2 regions of the Mesorhizobium sp. M5C.F.Ca.ET.164.01.1.1 genome follow, and region 1 is predicted to be linked to the other one. Evidence: riboswitches for the same ligand, from Rfam matches in the RefSeq annotation. Region 1 holds a riboswitch; the other holds the start of a gene.

Region 1 (7,329 bases):
GCCGGCGCCGCTGACGCGAACACTTGACGAGGGCGACACGGTCGATCTCGGCGACCGGCAATTCCGCGTGCTGCACCTGCCCGGCCATTCGCCCGATTCGATCGCGTTGTTCGACGAGGCCGACGGCCTGTTCTTCGCCGGCGAAGCCATCTACGACGCGATGCTGATCGACGACCTGCCGGACTCCGACCGATCAGCCTATCGCCGGACGATGCAGCGGCTGCTCGATCTGCCGATCCGCATCGGGCATGGCGGCCACGGCCCGAGCTTCGACGCCAAACGGATGCGCGAGATCGCCAACGGCTATCTCAGGCGGACAGACGGGATCGGCGCATAAGAGGCTTCGATGGCCGGCAGGACAGAGCCGGGAAGAGATGCGAGCTCGTGATCCCTGTCGGCAATTTGTTCTTGCTTTGTGCATTATGTTATCGATTTCCGCATAGTGCTGATCGCGCCAACAACCCGCCGCCAGGCGGGTTTCTTGTTTCAGGTCGGCGCTACTCCTCTTCATCAAGGGTTCGACTCCAGCCATGCATCTGGCGAGCGGGCGACACCGACCCGATAAATTAAATCTTCGTAATATCATCTGGTAACCGCGATCGCCGCCCTAGATACGGGGGCTGTCGATCCGGTCGGCTGCCTCCAGGCGAGACAGGCAAGACGACCCTCGACACGTCCGTCAAGATTCTGGTTGCCCGGCAGAGCATCTTCGAGAAGACTGGTGAAGGCCGACAGACGGCCTCAAGCAAACGGATTGTCTCGATGGTCACCCGCGGCTTCTCTTCAGGACGAAAGCCCCCTACGGATGCGGATGCGCGCATCCCGCCCGGGCAGTATCTCGAGCAAGGATTCCCGGTGCTGTCGGCCGGGCCGACGCCGCGCGTGCGCACCGAGGACTGGTCGTTCACGCTCAAGCACGGACCGCGGCCGATCAAGAGGTGGAACTGGACAGAGTTCAACGCACTGCCTTTGACCAAGATGACGCGCGATATCCATTGTGTCACCGCGTGGACCAGGTTCGACACGGCGTGGCAGGGCGTGCTGGTCGACGATATTCTGGCGGATGCCGGCATTGATCCACTGAGCCCCTTCACGCTGGCGCTGTCCTTCGACGGCTACACCACCAACGTGCCGACGAAAGATCTCACCGCCGGCAAGGCGATGGTGGCGCTGCTTTACGAAGGCAAGCCGATCACGCCGGACCATGGCGGCCCGGCGCGGCTGCTGGTTCCGCATCTCTATTTCTGGAAATCGGCCAAATGGCTGAACGGGCTGCAGTTCACCGAGCGCGACGAGCCCGGGTTCTGGGAGTTGCGCGGCTATCACATCTATGGCGACCCGTGGCGCGAGCAGCGCTATACGGGCGATCCATGAGCGACGGGCCGGCGGCGCAGTCGCCCTGGCAGACCGTCACCATCCGACGCATCGAAAAGCGCACGCCGCGCGTCACCAGCTTTTTCCTCGAGCCGTCGCGGCCCTTCGCCTATCGTGCCGGGCAGCATGTCGATGTCAGGCTGACGGCGCCGGACGGCTATCAGGCGGGTCGCTCCTACTCGATCGCCTCGGCACCGGAAGCCGGCGAGACGATCGAACTGGCGATCGAAAGGCTCGATGATGGCGAGGTCTCGCCGTTCTTCCACGATATCGCGGCTGTTGGCGACGAGGTCGAATTGCGCGGACCGCTCGGCGGCCACTTCGTCTGGTCCGACGGCGACGGCGGCCCGCTTCTGCTGGTCGGCGGCGGGTCCGGCGTGGTTCCGCTTATGGCGATGATCCGCCATCGCGCGGCGCGCAGATCGGCGGTGCCCGTGGCACTGGTGTTTTCCGCACGGGTCTGGGGCGAGGTGATCTTTCGCGACGAACTGATCGACTTCCACGATCGTCGGGACGGCTTCGATCTGGTGCTGACGCTGACCCGCGAGGCCGCCCGGCGCCCGGCGGACTATTCGCGGCGGGTCGATGCCGCGATGATAGAGCAATCGATGGTGCGGCTCTCCGCGCCGCCAAGATTCGCTTTTGTCTGCGGCTCGAATGCTTTCGTGTCGGCCGCCGCTCAGGCGCTGATCGATGCCGGCGTTCCGGCAGGCCTCATCCGCACCGAGCGCTATGGGGTTTAATGCATGTCGCGCAAAAGTGTGCAGCGGTTTTGCGATAACGACATGCATAGAAAACGACAACGTAAAGCGCGTCGCATAAGGCCGGCCAAACGCGACGCGCTTTAGCCGCCTCGCCGGTCAGGCGTCGATTTCGAGCGCCGTCAGTGGCTTCGTACAGCAGGCAAGGATGAAGCCATCATCGATCTCGTGATCGAGGATGCCGCCATTGTGGCTCATCTCGACTGTGCCCGAGACCTTTTTCACCTTGCAGGTTCCACACAGGCCGAACTCGCAAGCCGCTGGGATGCGCACGCCCGAAGCGCGCGCCGTCTGCAGCACGGTCTGGCCGGCAACGCAGTCGGCATCGACATCCGAAAGCGAGAAGCGGATCGGCGTTGCGGCCTCGGCAGGTGCCTCGACCCCGCCCTCTGCCGGCCCACCCTCTGCCGGCCCACCCTTTGCCAGTGATGTGAACGGGGCCAGTTTTTCCTCCACCACTGGGGCCGCAAAGCTCTCCTGATGATAGTTGGCCAGGTCGAATCCGGCCGCCTCAAGCATCTGCTGCACGGCGCGCATGAACGGGTCGGGACCACAGCAGAAAATTTCGCGCTCGCGAAAATCGGGCGCCAGCAGCGGCAGCCGTATCGCGTCGATCCGGCCCATATGGCCGAACCAGCCCTCGCGGCTGGAGCGCTCCTCGATCATGAAGCCAAGCGTTAGGCCCGGCATGCGGCTGCCGAGCAGTTCGAGCTCCTTGCGGAAGATGATCTCCTCGGGCTTTCGTGCGCAGTTGACGAAGCCGACATCTGTCCATGGCGCGCAGTCGTTCAGCCAGCGAAGCATTGACATCATCGGTGTCACGCCGGAGCCGGCCGAAATGAACAGATACTTGGCCGCGGGGTGGCTGTGCAGCGAAAAGTCGCCGGTCGGCCCATAGGCTTTCACGTGAACGCCGGGTTTCAGATTGTCGAACATCCAGCGTGTGCCGAGGCTGCCGGCCTGCGCTTTCACCGTCACCGCGATCGAGAACGGCCGCGACGGCGAGGACGACAGCGTATAGGTCCGCATCAGCGGGCCCTCAGTGGTCGGCAGTTCAAGCGTCACGAACTGCCCCGGTCTGTAGCGGAACCAGGTCTGGTTGTCGGAGCGGAAGGTGAAGGTCTTCACGTCAGGCGCCTCGTCGCTGACGCCGATCACTTCCAGCACCTGAAGCCTGTCGTTCCAGGGCGCCATTTCGTCGAGATGGCGGTAGAGCCCGAGATCCGTCATCGCATTCATACCCTTGACCTTTCTCAGGCGACGCTGCGCAACGCCGGCCGGCCGTCCTCGGCAAGGCGCGGCCCGATGAAGGAGGCGTACCATTCGACGAACTGGATGACGCCGCCCTCATGCAGTTCAGAATAGGGGCCGGGCTCATAGGCCGGCGACAGGATGCCGAAGGCGTTTTCCTCGACGATGCGGCGGTCCTGATCGTTGGTCTCGGTCCAGACATGGGTGAGTTCGGCGAGATCGTAATCGACGCCTTCGACCGCGTCCTTGTGGACGAGCCATTTGGTGGTGACGGCCGTTTCCGTGGCGCTGATCGGCAGCACGCGGAAGGTGACGGCATGGTCGCCGAGGATGTGGTTCCAGGTCGTCGGATAGTGATAGAGCAGCAGCGAGCCGATGCGCTCGGTCGAAACGCTGTCGGAAAGGTTCTTCTTCACCGCGCGTCTTCCCGTCATCGTGTAGCTGACGGCATCGCGCAGCAGCGGCGCGCGGGTGGCGCGATACTGCCCGGCCGGATCGATGCGGAACTTGCTTGGCAAGCCCGCCGCCTCGCATCTCGCCCAGTGCGCGAGCATCTCCGGATCGCTATCGGCGCCCTGCACGCCAGTCACGGTCGGCGCTTCCGGGAATGTCTTGCACAGTTCCGGATGGTTGCCGGCGCAATGGTAGCACTCGCGGTTGTTTTCCCAGACGAGCTTCCAGTTGCCCTTCTCGACGATGGTCGATTCGAAGGCGATTTTTGCCTCCCGCAGCCGGTGCGGCAGGAGGTAAGGCTCGATCATGGCGCGCATCGGCGCGAAATCGGCGGGCTCCTTGGCCAGGCAGATGAAGATGTAGCCGCCAACGCTTTCGCAAGCCACCGGCTTCAGGCTGAACTGACTCTTGTCGAAGCCGTCCGCCATCTGCCTTGCGAACAAAAGCCGGCCATCCAGCTCGTAGGTCCACTGGTGATAGGGGCAGACGAGCTTCGCCGCCGTGCCTTTGTCAGCGTTGCAGACGCGGCTGCCGCGATGCCGACAGGAATTGTGGAAGGCATTGATCCTGCCTTGCTGGTCGCGGACCAGCACGACCGGATAGTCGCCGATCTGGGCAGTGATGTAGCTGCCCGGCTTCGGCAACTCGCAATCGTGGCCGATGAACAGCCAGTCGCGATACCAGATCAGCTCCATGTCGAGCTTGAAGAAATCGGCATCGGTATAGAAGGGCTGCTCGAGCGAATAGCCTTCCCTGCGGCCGTGCAGGAGCCTCAGCATATCGTTGCGCGCATCCATGTCCTGTCCTCATAGCCGTCGCATCGGCCCGAAATCGGAATCGATTCGGAAAGCACGATGCGCAATTCATAGCGTTGGAGCGTACTTTGTGCGTCCAAATGGACGCACGTCGCTCCAAAGACTGAACTGGTGGTGATGGAGGAAGGATCGCTAGCAGGCCGGCGACAGGCCAGACATGCATTATCCACCTCTTGACCGCCCACCGCGATCAGTCGAGTCTAGAAATCTCGGGCTGGTTTCCGGGCTCTGGAGTGTCCTTGCGGGCTCATCGCGACACCTTCCCGGGCTTGTGGCCCAGTGGTCTCCCGTTGCGACTTGAACTCCACCACCGTTGCGGGGGCAGCGCCGGGTTCTGACCGGCTTCCCAATTCTCCGCTTCGTCGTCACCAAGCGGCACCTGAGTTGGCGTGATCTAATCATGAGGGCTGGCTGACTGTCGGCATGAAAGCGACATCGTATCCATGCGGCGCGACACGGCCGGCCATAAACCTGTGGGCCGGGGTTTGAGGGGGATGAAATTGCACCCGGGCTGCGAGCGCTGCCGGTTCTGAAAGCACGCAGGATGTTAACCATTGAGGGCGCCTAATGGTTAACGATTCGACAACAACTCGGCACCGGCTTTTAAGCCGCTTCTAAAATCGAACCGAACGGTTCGTTTCTGTTGACAATGCGTGCATGACGCTGTGAACGCAGGTCCGGCAATCCGTCAAATGGTCGAATGGCGCCTTTGGCATAAGCCTCTGAAAACTAAACGTAAAATAACACTATTAGAAGCATCTGGTACAATTTCAAGATGTAGATTCTTGGTCCACACGGAACAACTTAGTGATTGGAATCCGCCGAAGGGCCTTCCCACATCGGGGGCTGTCCGAACGACGCGAATTCCTCCCAAGACACGCCGCTAGACGGACGGAAAACTAAAGATACTGGAGTACTAAAAATGAAAAAGATTGCTCTTACTGCCGTCGCCGTTCTGGCCATCACCGGCAGCGCCTTTGCTGGCAGCGACCATTATGGGTCCAACGGCGCCAACCAGCCGACCGCTGCGGTCGACAGCTCGTACACGGCTTCCATTCAGAAGCCGGCTCACGCTGAAAAGCCCGTTGTCCAGGGCGCCGATCGCAACCTTTTCGGCAACAATTAACAGCTGATCCCAAACAGCAGCACGGCGTTGTCTTTCATAACGACTGCGGCCGCCGCGCTGAGGGGATACGAATCCAGGAGTACTAGAAATGAAAATGATCATTCTTGCCGCCGCCATTCTGGCCGTCTCCGGCAGCGCTTTTGCCGGCAGCGACAATTTTGGATCGAACGGCGCCAACCAGCCGGCCGCTGCGGTCGACAACAGCTCGTACACGGCTTCGATTCAGAATTCGGCTTCGGCGCAAAAACCGGTTCCGGCTGACGAGAAGCCCGTCCACGGCAGCGACCGTAACCTCTTCGGCAACAACTAATGTCGATCCTAACAGCAGCGGCGGCATTTGCCCGCCGCGCTGGTGGAACACGAAAAATCCAGGAGTACTGAAATGAAGAAGATCGTTCTTGCGACCGCCGCCGTTCTGGCCGTCGTCGGCAGCGCATTTGCCGGTAGCGACAATTATGGATCGAACGGCGCCAACCAACCGGCCGTTGCGGTCGACAGCTCGTACACGGCTTCGATCCAGAATTCGGCCCCGGCGCAGAATCCGGTTCCGGCTGACGAGAAGCCTGTCCACGGCAGCGACCGCAACCTGTTCGGCCGCTAACATTGACCTGAACGCACAAGAGCGGCGGGCTTTGCCCGCCGCTCTTGTTTTTTTGCCTTTTTTTTTGCCTTCGCCAAACTGCCTGTATCCAGCAGTTAGGCCGCCTTTGCTTCCGCCTTGTGGAGCGTGAAGGAATGTCCGTCGGCGTCGAAAATGTGCAGGTCTCCTGCATCGGCATTCAACCGCAGCGCAGCACCCCGCTTGACCTCGACATTGCCGGGCAGCTTGGTCACCAGCGGCAGGTCGGCGCGGCCGATGTCGACATAGACGAGCTGAACCTCGCCGAGCTGCTCGACATAATCCACCGTTCCCTCGAAAAGATAATCCGCGCCGGTGGCGATCATCAGATCCTCCGGCCGCACGCCGAAGCTGACCGAAGCGCCCTTCGCCGACGCCGGCGTGGCGATCGGCACCGTCGCCTTGCGCCCGCCGACATGACTGACGACGGTCGGGTCGCCTGATTTGTCGATTGTCGCCGGCAGGATGTTCATTGCCGGCGAGCCGATGAACTGGGCAACGAACAGATTGCCGGGTTTCTTGTAGAGATCCATCGGCGTGCCGACCTGCTCGATATGGCCCTCCTTGAGCACAACGATGCGGTCCGCCAGCGTCATCGCCTCGACCTGGTCGTGGGTGACGTAGATCATCGTTGTAGCCGGCATCGACTCCTTGAGCTTGGCGATCTCGATGCGGGTGGCGACGCGCAGTGCCGCGTCGAGGTTCGACAGCGGCTCGTCGAACAGGAAAACCTTCGGGTTGCGCACGATGGCGCGGCCGATGGCGACGCGCTGGCGCTGGCCGCCCGACATCGCCTTGGGCAGGCGGTCGAGATATTTTGTCAGCTGCAGGATTTCCGCGGCCTGGCGCACCCGCTTGTCGATCTCTGCCTTGCTCTCCTTGCCGATCTTCATCGAGAACGCCATGTTGTCGTAGACGGTCATGTGCGGA
Region 2 (7,329 bases), on a different contig from region 1:
GAACAGCGCATCGAGCCGCGCGGCATCCTCGGCCAGACGGCTCCGCATCTCGGCCTGCCAGCCGCTGTCGGCAAGCGCGCGGATCCCATATTCGAGCGCCGGACCGGCAACCGCCCACGGCCCGAATTGCGCCTCAAGCCTTTCGACGGTCAGCGCGTCGGCTAATGCAAAGCCGAGTCGCAGGCCGGCAAGGCCAAAGAACTTGCCGAAGGAACGCAGCACGACAATGCCGCCTTGCTCGACATCGCCGGCCAGGCTTTCCGCGCGCGGGCCGACATCCATGAACGCCTCATCGACGACCAGCAACCCGCCTTTGGCGCGCAATTTTCCGGCAAGATCGAGCAGCTTCTTGCGTTCGATGATGCGCCCGTCCGGATTGTTGGGGTTGACGATGATGGCGAGATCGGCTCCTGCCAGGACCTCGAAATCATCGACCTCCGTCACAGCATGGCCGGCGATTGCCGCTGCCCGCTGATGTTCAGCATAGGTCGGCCCGAGCACCAGCGCCTTGCCGGGGCTCGCCAGCGAGGCGACGCGCGGCAACAGGATCTGCGTGCCCGGCGTCGCTACCACATTCGCTGCCGATGGCGCGTCATAAACGCTTGCCGCGACTTCTGCCAACTCGCGGACCCGCGCTGCTTCCGGCAATCTGGACAGGGCGGTGGCGGGCAGATTGAAAAACGGATAGGAGTGCGGATTGATACCGGTCGAGAGGTCGACGAAGGGCTGCGGCGCATGCGGAAAAAGCGCCCTCGCCCGGCCAAGGCTTCCGCCGTGATCCACCACTGTCGCCGCTCTATCAAGAGACTTCATGTCGATCCTGACCGCTTTCCTGTCACTGGTTGTTGAACTAGCCGTGGGTTACCCGGCCTGGCTGTTCGGCGCCATCGGCCATCCCGTCACCTGGTTCGGCAGGCTGATATCCTTTCTCGACCGCAGGCTCAACCGCGATACTGATTCCGACGCCCTGCGTCGGCGGCGCGGTGTTCATGCGCTGCTGATCATCGTGCTGGTGCCGGCCGCCATCGCCTTCGCGGTGGAAACCATGCTTTCGGGCATTCCCGCCGGACTGGTCCTCACGGCAATCCTGGCGACGTCGCTGCTGTCGCAGAAGAGCCTGGCCGAGCATGTCGAGGCGGTGGCCGACGGACTGGACAATGGTGGACTCGACATCGGCCGTGCTGCCGTCTCAAGGATCGTCGGCCGCGATCCGGAAAAGCTCGACCGAGCCGGCGTCTGCCGCGCGGCGATCGAAAGCCTGGCCGAGAATTTTTCCGACGGCGTCGTCGCGCCCGTCTTCTGGATCGGCGTCGGCGGGCTGGCCGGCGGCTTCGCCTACAAGGCCGCCAACACGGCCGATTCGATGATCGGCCACCGCACTCCGCGCCACGAGGCCTTCGGCAGGGCGGCAGCGCGCTTCGACGATCTGATCAACCTGCCGGCGTCGCGGCTGACCGCGCTGCTCATCGTGGGTGCCTCTTTCTTCGTCAAAGGCGCCGATGCCGGCAACGCCTGGCGCACCGTGCGGCGCGACGCGACAAAGCACCGCTCGCCCAATGCCGGCTGGCCGGAGGCGGCGATGGCCGGCGCTCTCGGCCTGGCGCTCGCCGGCCCGCGTTCCTATGACGGCGTCATGGTCGATGATGCGTTCATGGGCGAAGGCGGCCACCGCGATGCCGAGAGCGCCGACATCAGGCGGGCGCTGAAACTCTATCGGGTCGCCGACTTTTTGCTGATCGCGCTGTTCGGCTTGCTGTCGGTCATCGTCATCGCCGCCTGACGACGTTCAATGCAGATCCGCAACGCGGCCGGCCAAGATCGGCTAAAATAAAAAACCGCCTCGGCGGCGGGTCGCGGGCGCAAATCAGCACCATGCATAAATCCATAGCATAATTGCCGTCACAAAGCAACTTGAAGCCTCAAGCGCGGGTCAGAATTCTATGCCTTGCTGTGCCTTCACGCCGGCGGAAAAGTGGTGCTTGGTCACGCCCATCTCGGTGACGAGATCGGCCGCCTCGACCAGCGCCGGCTTGGCGTTGCGGCCGGTGACGACGACATGCAGGTTTTCGCGGCGCCCTTTCAGCGCCGCCACCACCTTGTCGAGATCGAGATAATCGTAGCGCAGCGCGATGTTCAGCTCGTCGAGCACCAGAAGGCTGATCGATGGATCGGCCATCAGCTCGAGCGCCTTGGCCCAGGCCGCCTCGGCGGCGGCGATATCGCGCTTCAGATCCTGTGTCTCCCAGGTGAAACCCTCGCCCATCGTGTGCCAGACGACCCGGTCGCCGAAGGCGGCAAAGGCGTCCTTCTCGCCGGTGTGCCATTTGCCCTTGATGAACTGGACGACGCCGACGCGCCTGCCGTAGCCGAGCATCCTCAGCGCCAGCCCAAAGGCGGCAGTGGTCTTGCCCTTGCCGGGCCCGGTGTTGACGATCAGCAGCCCCTTCTCGACCGTCTTTGCCGCGACCTCGGCGTCCTGCACCGCTTTGCGCTTGCCCATCTTGGCGCGATGGCGCTCCTCGTCATTGGGATCGATAGTATCAGCCATGTCACTTCACCTTGAGCGGCAGCCCCGCCACCATCAGCAGCACCGTATCGGACACTGCTGCGACTTGCTGGTTGAGCCGGCCGGCGGCATCGCGAAACCGGCGAGCCAACGCATTGTCCGGCACGATGCCCTGGCCAACCTCGTTGGAAACCACGAACCACGGCCCGCGCGGTCGTGACAGCACATCCGCCAGCCCTCGGCATTCGGCCTCAACGTCATGTTCGGCCAGCATATGGTTGGTCAGCCACAAAGTCAGGCAGTCGATCAGGACGGGCCGGCCGTCAGGCAGCGCCTCGATCGCGCCGATGAGATCGAGCGGCGCGTCGATGGTCGTCCAGCCCTCGCCGCGCCGCGACCGATGCAGCGCAATACGCTCGCGCATCTCGTCGTCATAGGCTTGCGCCGTGGCGATATAGGCCCACGGCGGCGGGCAGGCCGTCGCCAATTTTTCGGCATGCGCGCTCTTGCCGGAGCGTGCACCGCCGGTGACCAGGGTCAGCGTCCCGACAACGCGATCAGGCAAAGCTGTCGCGCAGGCCGGTCGCGGTGCCGGTCAAGCGGCCACGCACCACGCCGACGATGGCGCCGAGCACCAGCCAGAACACCAGATTGGTCAGCGTCACCGCCACCACGAACTGGTGATGCAGGCCTTCCGGGATCGGCGATTCGAAACTGTTGGGCTGCGGCGCGCCGACGATATGCGGCGCCACTATCAACGCTACGGCAATCAGCGCAAGTGGCAACGACTTGCGGAAGGCAAACAGGCCGAGACCGGCCGCGGTCGCCATCACGGTCGCCGTCCACCAGATCTGGCGCTGGGTGAGATCGGCCGCCGGTATCGCCGGCAATTCGGGCGGCAGGCCAAGGTTCGGAGCCAGCGTGAATACGGCAAAGCCGGCAAGGCCCCAGAACAGGCCCTGACGCCAATTGCCGATGCCGCCGGCGAACTCCGAAGCGGCGACCAGGATCAGCGCAAAGCCGATGCCGGTGACCACATTGGCAACGACATTGAAGGCGAAGCGCTCGAAGCCGTCGGCCGGCGTCCAGCCCTCCTCTTCCGGGGCGGCAGCTTCGGCCGGCGCTGGCGCCGCGCTGGTCATGGCATTGCTATCCCCGGCGTTCGCAGCCGGCGCCGCGGCATGGTCATGCGTGTGACCACCGCCGGCCTGTTCGTAGACTTCCGCTTTCAGAATGAGCGGCACGGTGGCATAGGCCTGCATGCAGGCGAGAACGACGCCAGCCACAAGCCCTGCGATCGCCGCGATGAACACGACGTTGCGAAACAGTGTCATGATGTCAGCCCCTCGTCAGTGGCAGGGAAACGCCATCGAATGGCGATAGTCGTGGGCGGCATTGTGGACCGCATCGATTTGCGAGAAGCCGACAAAGCCCATGACGAAAATGCCGAGAAATGCAGCAAGCGCCAGCTGCACGAAGCGCGACTGCGAGGAGACGGAAGCGCCGAGCGAGATGGAAGCGGTGTTCATGTCTTGTCCTTTCGCCCTCCACCCGAGGGCATAGAAGTCAGTTTTCCTGTCGCCGGCAGGTCTCCTGGCTCGCGGATCAACGCCCTTCCCCACCTTCCCGAAGAAACTCTTCAGTGGCATATGGAGCGGACTACCGCACACAGTTGCGGGGGCAGCCACGGCATTGGGCAGAAATTCACCCTCACCGCATTCCCTCTTGGTCCCTAACGGAACCGACGACGGCTGCGACTATAGGCAGAATCGTCGCGCCCGGCAAACCAAATTCCGCCAGCTACCAGCGCGAATGCGCCACGCGGTCTCAAGGCTTCGAGGCAGTGATCCGCTCGGCAACCAGCTGTTGCAGCCGCCACAGATGGCGGTCGTGAATGCCGCGCTCTTCCAGGTTTTTCACCGTGTTGTATAGGTAGTCGGCGCCTGATCCCCAGTGCCCGCAGGATGTGGAGAGCTTTTCGGCCACCTCGTCTTCCCCGAGCGGTCCGGCATAGGTCGTCCCCTTGCGGTTGATGACGAAGGCCAGCGCCTTGAACGGCCCGCTGTCGCTTGCCAGCGAGAGCAGGCGCGGACGATAGCTCGTCGGCTTCAGCGTCACCTCACGCCGAAAAAGCTTGTCGAGCTGCGCGCGGCGATCGCCATCGCTCAGCCGAAAGGCGACACCCTTGCACTGTCCGCCACGGTCCAGCGCCATCATCAGCCCCGGGCTCTGCTTGGTGCCGCGCCAGCGCGTCATGTTCATGCAAAAAGACCTGTGCCAGCCGCGCGCTACGGCGACACGTTCCTCGACGTGGTCGATTTCCGGCTTCCAAATCAGTGAGCCATAGCCGAACAACCACAGCGGTTCGGAGGCTGGGAGTTCAGCCTGGAATTCGTCGAGCATTGCGTCATAGTCGCGGTCATCCAGATGCGCCGCGTCCGGATTGGGACCGGCATCCTCGATCTCGCGCCAACAGCGCGCCACCAGTTCGGCTGTTAGCGACATCTGTCGTGCGGTCATGTCACAATCCCTTCGCTTCCGGCATGATTAGGCATCACGACCGAATCCGGCAATGCTGTCGCCCCAATTGACAACGAATAGCCGGGATGTCGGCTGGAGCATCTCAGGAGCCAGCCTTCATCGTCGGCCATGTCGACTATGTCAGGACCGTGCGGCTGGTGCCGCTCGCTCGGAGCAAACCGAACTGACCGCCGAATGGCTTTTTTCGCCCGAAGCGCTCGCCGATCCAACGGCTGATATCGACAACATCGTCGCCTTCGGCAGGCAGGTGCTGGAGGAAGACGCTGATATCTGCGAGATCAACCAGAAAGGCCTGCGCTCGATGCGCCACAAGGCCGGCGTGCTGATGCCCGAGGAATATGAAATTGCATCGCTTCCACAACTGGGTGCGCGAACGGCACGAAACGCCTCAGCCTAAGCCCTGAACATCGAAGTGGGTTGGCCCGCCTTCTTTTGTCGGGGGCAACCATGATAGTCGTCTTGCAGTGCTGAATCAGATTGCGAGACCATGAGCATCCCTACGCCGACCGTTCAGGACCGATCCAAGCGCATCATCGCCATCGACGTTGCCCGCGGGGTCGCTTTGCTTGCCATGGCGAGTTACCATTTCACCTGGGATCTCGAATTCTTCGGCTACACCGATCCCGGCCTGACCGCCTTCGGCTGGTGGAAATTCTACGCGCGCTGCATCGCTTCGACCTTCCTGTTCCTGGTCGGCGTCAGTCTGTTCCTCGCCCATGGCAAACAGATCCGCTGGAACGGTTTCTGGAAACGCTTCGCCATGGTCGCTGGTGCGGCGCTCGCCATATCGGCTGCCACGAGGCTTGCCACGCCGGACAGTTTCATCTTCTTCGGTATCCTGCACGAGATCGCGCTCGCCAGCCTGCTCGGCCTGGCGTTTCTGCGGCTGCCGGCGCTGCTGACGCTTGTTGTCGCGGCTTTCGTCATCACCGCGCCGTTCTACCTCAGGTCCGAGATCTTCGACCATCCGGCCCTTTGGTGGGTCGGCCTGTCGGCAACCAATCCTCGCTCCAACGATTATGTCCCGCTGTTTCCATGGTTCGGCGCCGTGCTTGTGGGCATCGCGGCGGCAAAACTCGCCTTCGCTTCCGGCATGCTGAGCCGGCTGGCGGGCCTGACGCCCGGCCGCTGGACAAATCCGCTGGTCTTTATCGGCCGGCACAGCCTCGCCTTCTATCTGATCCACCAGCCGGTGCTGATCGGCTCGGTCTGGCTGCTTTCGCAAGTGGTGCCGGCACCGGCCGAGACCAGGCAGGTCACCTTCCTGAAAGAATGTCAGACATCGTGCGAGCAATCGCGCGACACGGAGTTCTGCTCCAGCTATTGTGTGTGCATGCTCGATACACTCGAGGGCGAGGCCACGCTTGATCGGCTCTACCGCAACGACCGGGCTGCGGATTGGAAGGCACATCTCGATGAGCTCGCCGGCGCCTGCACTGCCAAAGCCGACAGCACTTTGATGGAGGGAGGAACACAATGACCGACCATCAACAGAAACCGGGGCAACCAAAACCGGGGTTTATACCGTGGCCGCCGCTGATCTATGTCGCGGCCATCGCCGTCAGCATCGCGCTTGGCTTGCTCTACCCGCTGCCATGGATCGGCGGCCTGCTCGGCGACATCCTGTTCGCGGCCGGCTGGGTGGCATTGTTCGGCGTCGTCGCACTCTGGTTCACGGCGATCCGCACCATGATCCGGGCAAAGACTACGCTCCACCCAAACGCCGTGCCGGACCATCTGGTGACATCAGGTCCCTTTGCTGTCAGCCGCAACCCGATATATCTGGCCAACACGCTGCTGCTGATCGGCGTGGCCCTTGTCTCGGGGATCGTATGGTTCCTGCCGCTGGCGATCATCGCCGCCTTCGCAACGCAGAAAATGGCGATTGAGGGCGAGGAAAAAGTTCTGACGACGAAATTCGGCAAGAAATACCGGGATTACGCGAAAAAGGTGCGGCGCTGGATTTGAGGCGTGCCGCAAGGTCTTTTCAGAGTAGAATTATCGAAAAGGCCGGTCAGGTGTTGACGCCGAGCTCCACCAATCGCTCGACGCAGGATTCCTCGGCCTGGTCGAGTTCGGCCAAGGTCTCTTCGAGGTCCCGGCGCTTCTGGCGCAGATCCTCGCGCTTTTCCTCAATGCGTTTGATCATCAGGTTGAGCTGACCGACCTCCCCGGGCGGCTCCTTATACATCTGGATGATTTCGCGGATTTCATTGATCGAAAAGCCGAGCCTCTTGCCGCGCATGATCTGGCGGATGAGATGCCGGTCCGACGGGCGAAAC

Evidence for each region. A riboswitch is a leader RNA that binds a small molecule or an ion and turns the genes downstream of it on or off. The one in region 1 is predicted to bind cobalamin.
Region 2: another riboswitch for cobalamin. It lies ahead of EN807_RS22995 (CbtB domain-containing protein); the one in region 1 lies ahead of EN807_RS02290 (aromatic ring-hydroxylating dioxygenase subunit alpha).

What each region holds. Positions count from the first base shown of each region.
Region 1 is NZ_SRTG01000001.1:493,560-500,888, reverse strand. It holds gene EN807_RS02310 (MBL fold metallo-hydrolase) at 1-337, shown strand, start outside; gene EN807_RS02305 (molybdopterin-dependent oxidoreductase) at 763-1,374, shown strand; gene EN807_RS02300 (FAD-binding oxidoreductase) at 1,371-2,117, shown strand; gene EN807_RS02295 (hybrid-cluster NAD(P)-dependent oxidoreductase) at 2,235-3,365, opposite strand; gene EN807_RS02290 (aromatic ring-hydroxylating dioxygenase subunit alpha) at 3,389-4,636, opposite strand; cobalamin riboswitch at 4,849-5,052, opposite strand; gene EN807_RS02285 (DUF680 domain-containing protein) at 5,577-5,780, shown strand; gene EN807_RS02280 (DUF680 domain-containing protein) at 5,869-6,090, shown strand; gene EN807_RS02275 (DUF680 domain-containing protein) at 6,163-6,381, shown strand; gene ugpC (sn-glycerol-3-phosphate ABC transporter ATP-binding protein UgpC) at 6,477-7,329, opposite strand, start outside.
Region 2 is NZ_SRTG01000004.1:59,648-66,976, reverse strand. It holds gene cobD (threonine-phosphate decarboxylase CobD) at 1-813, opposite strand, end outside; gene cbiB (adenosylcobinamide-phosphate synthase CbiB) at 812-1,780, shown strand; gene cobO (cob(I)yrinic acid a,c-diamide adenosyltransferase) at 1,931-2,548, opposite strand; gene cobU (bifunctional adenosylcobinamide kinase/adenosylcobinamide-phosphate guanylyltransferase) at 2,550-3,071, opposite strand; gene EN807_RS23000 (CbtA family protein) at 3,064-3,840, opposite strand; gene EN807_RS22995 (CbtB domain-containing protein) at 3,856-4,035, opposite strand; cobalamin riboswitch at 4,072-4,267, opposite strand; gene EN807_RS22990 (gamma-glutamylcyclotransferase) at 4,334-5,026, opposite strand; gene EN807_RS22985 (SRPBCC family protein) at 5,079-5,444, shown strand; gene EN807_RS22980 (DUF1624 domain-containing protein) at 5,535-6,527, shown strand; gene EN807_RS22975 (isoprenylcysteine carboxylmethyltransferase family protein) at 6,524-7,015, shown strand; gene EN807_RS22970 (MerR family DNA-binding transcriptional regulator) at 7,062-7,329, opposite strand, start outside.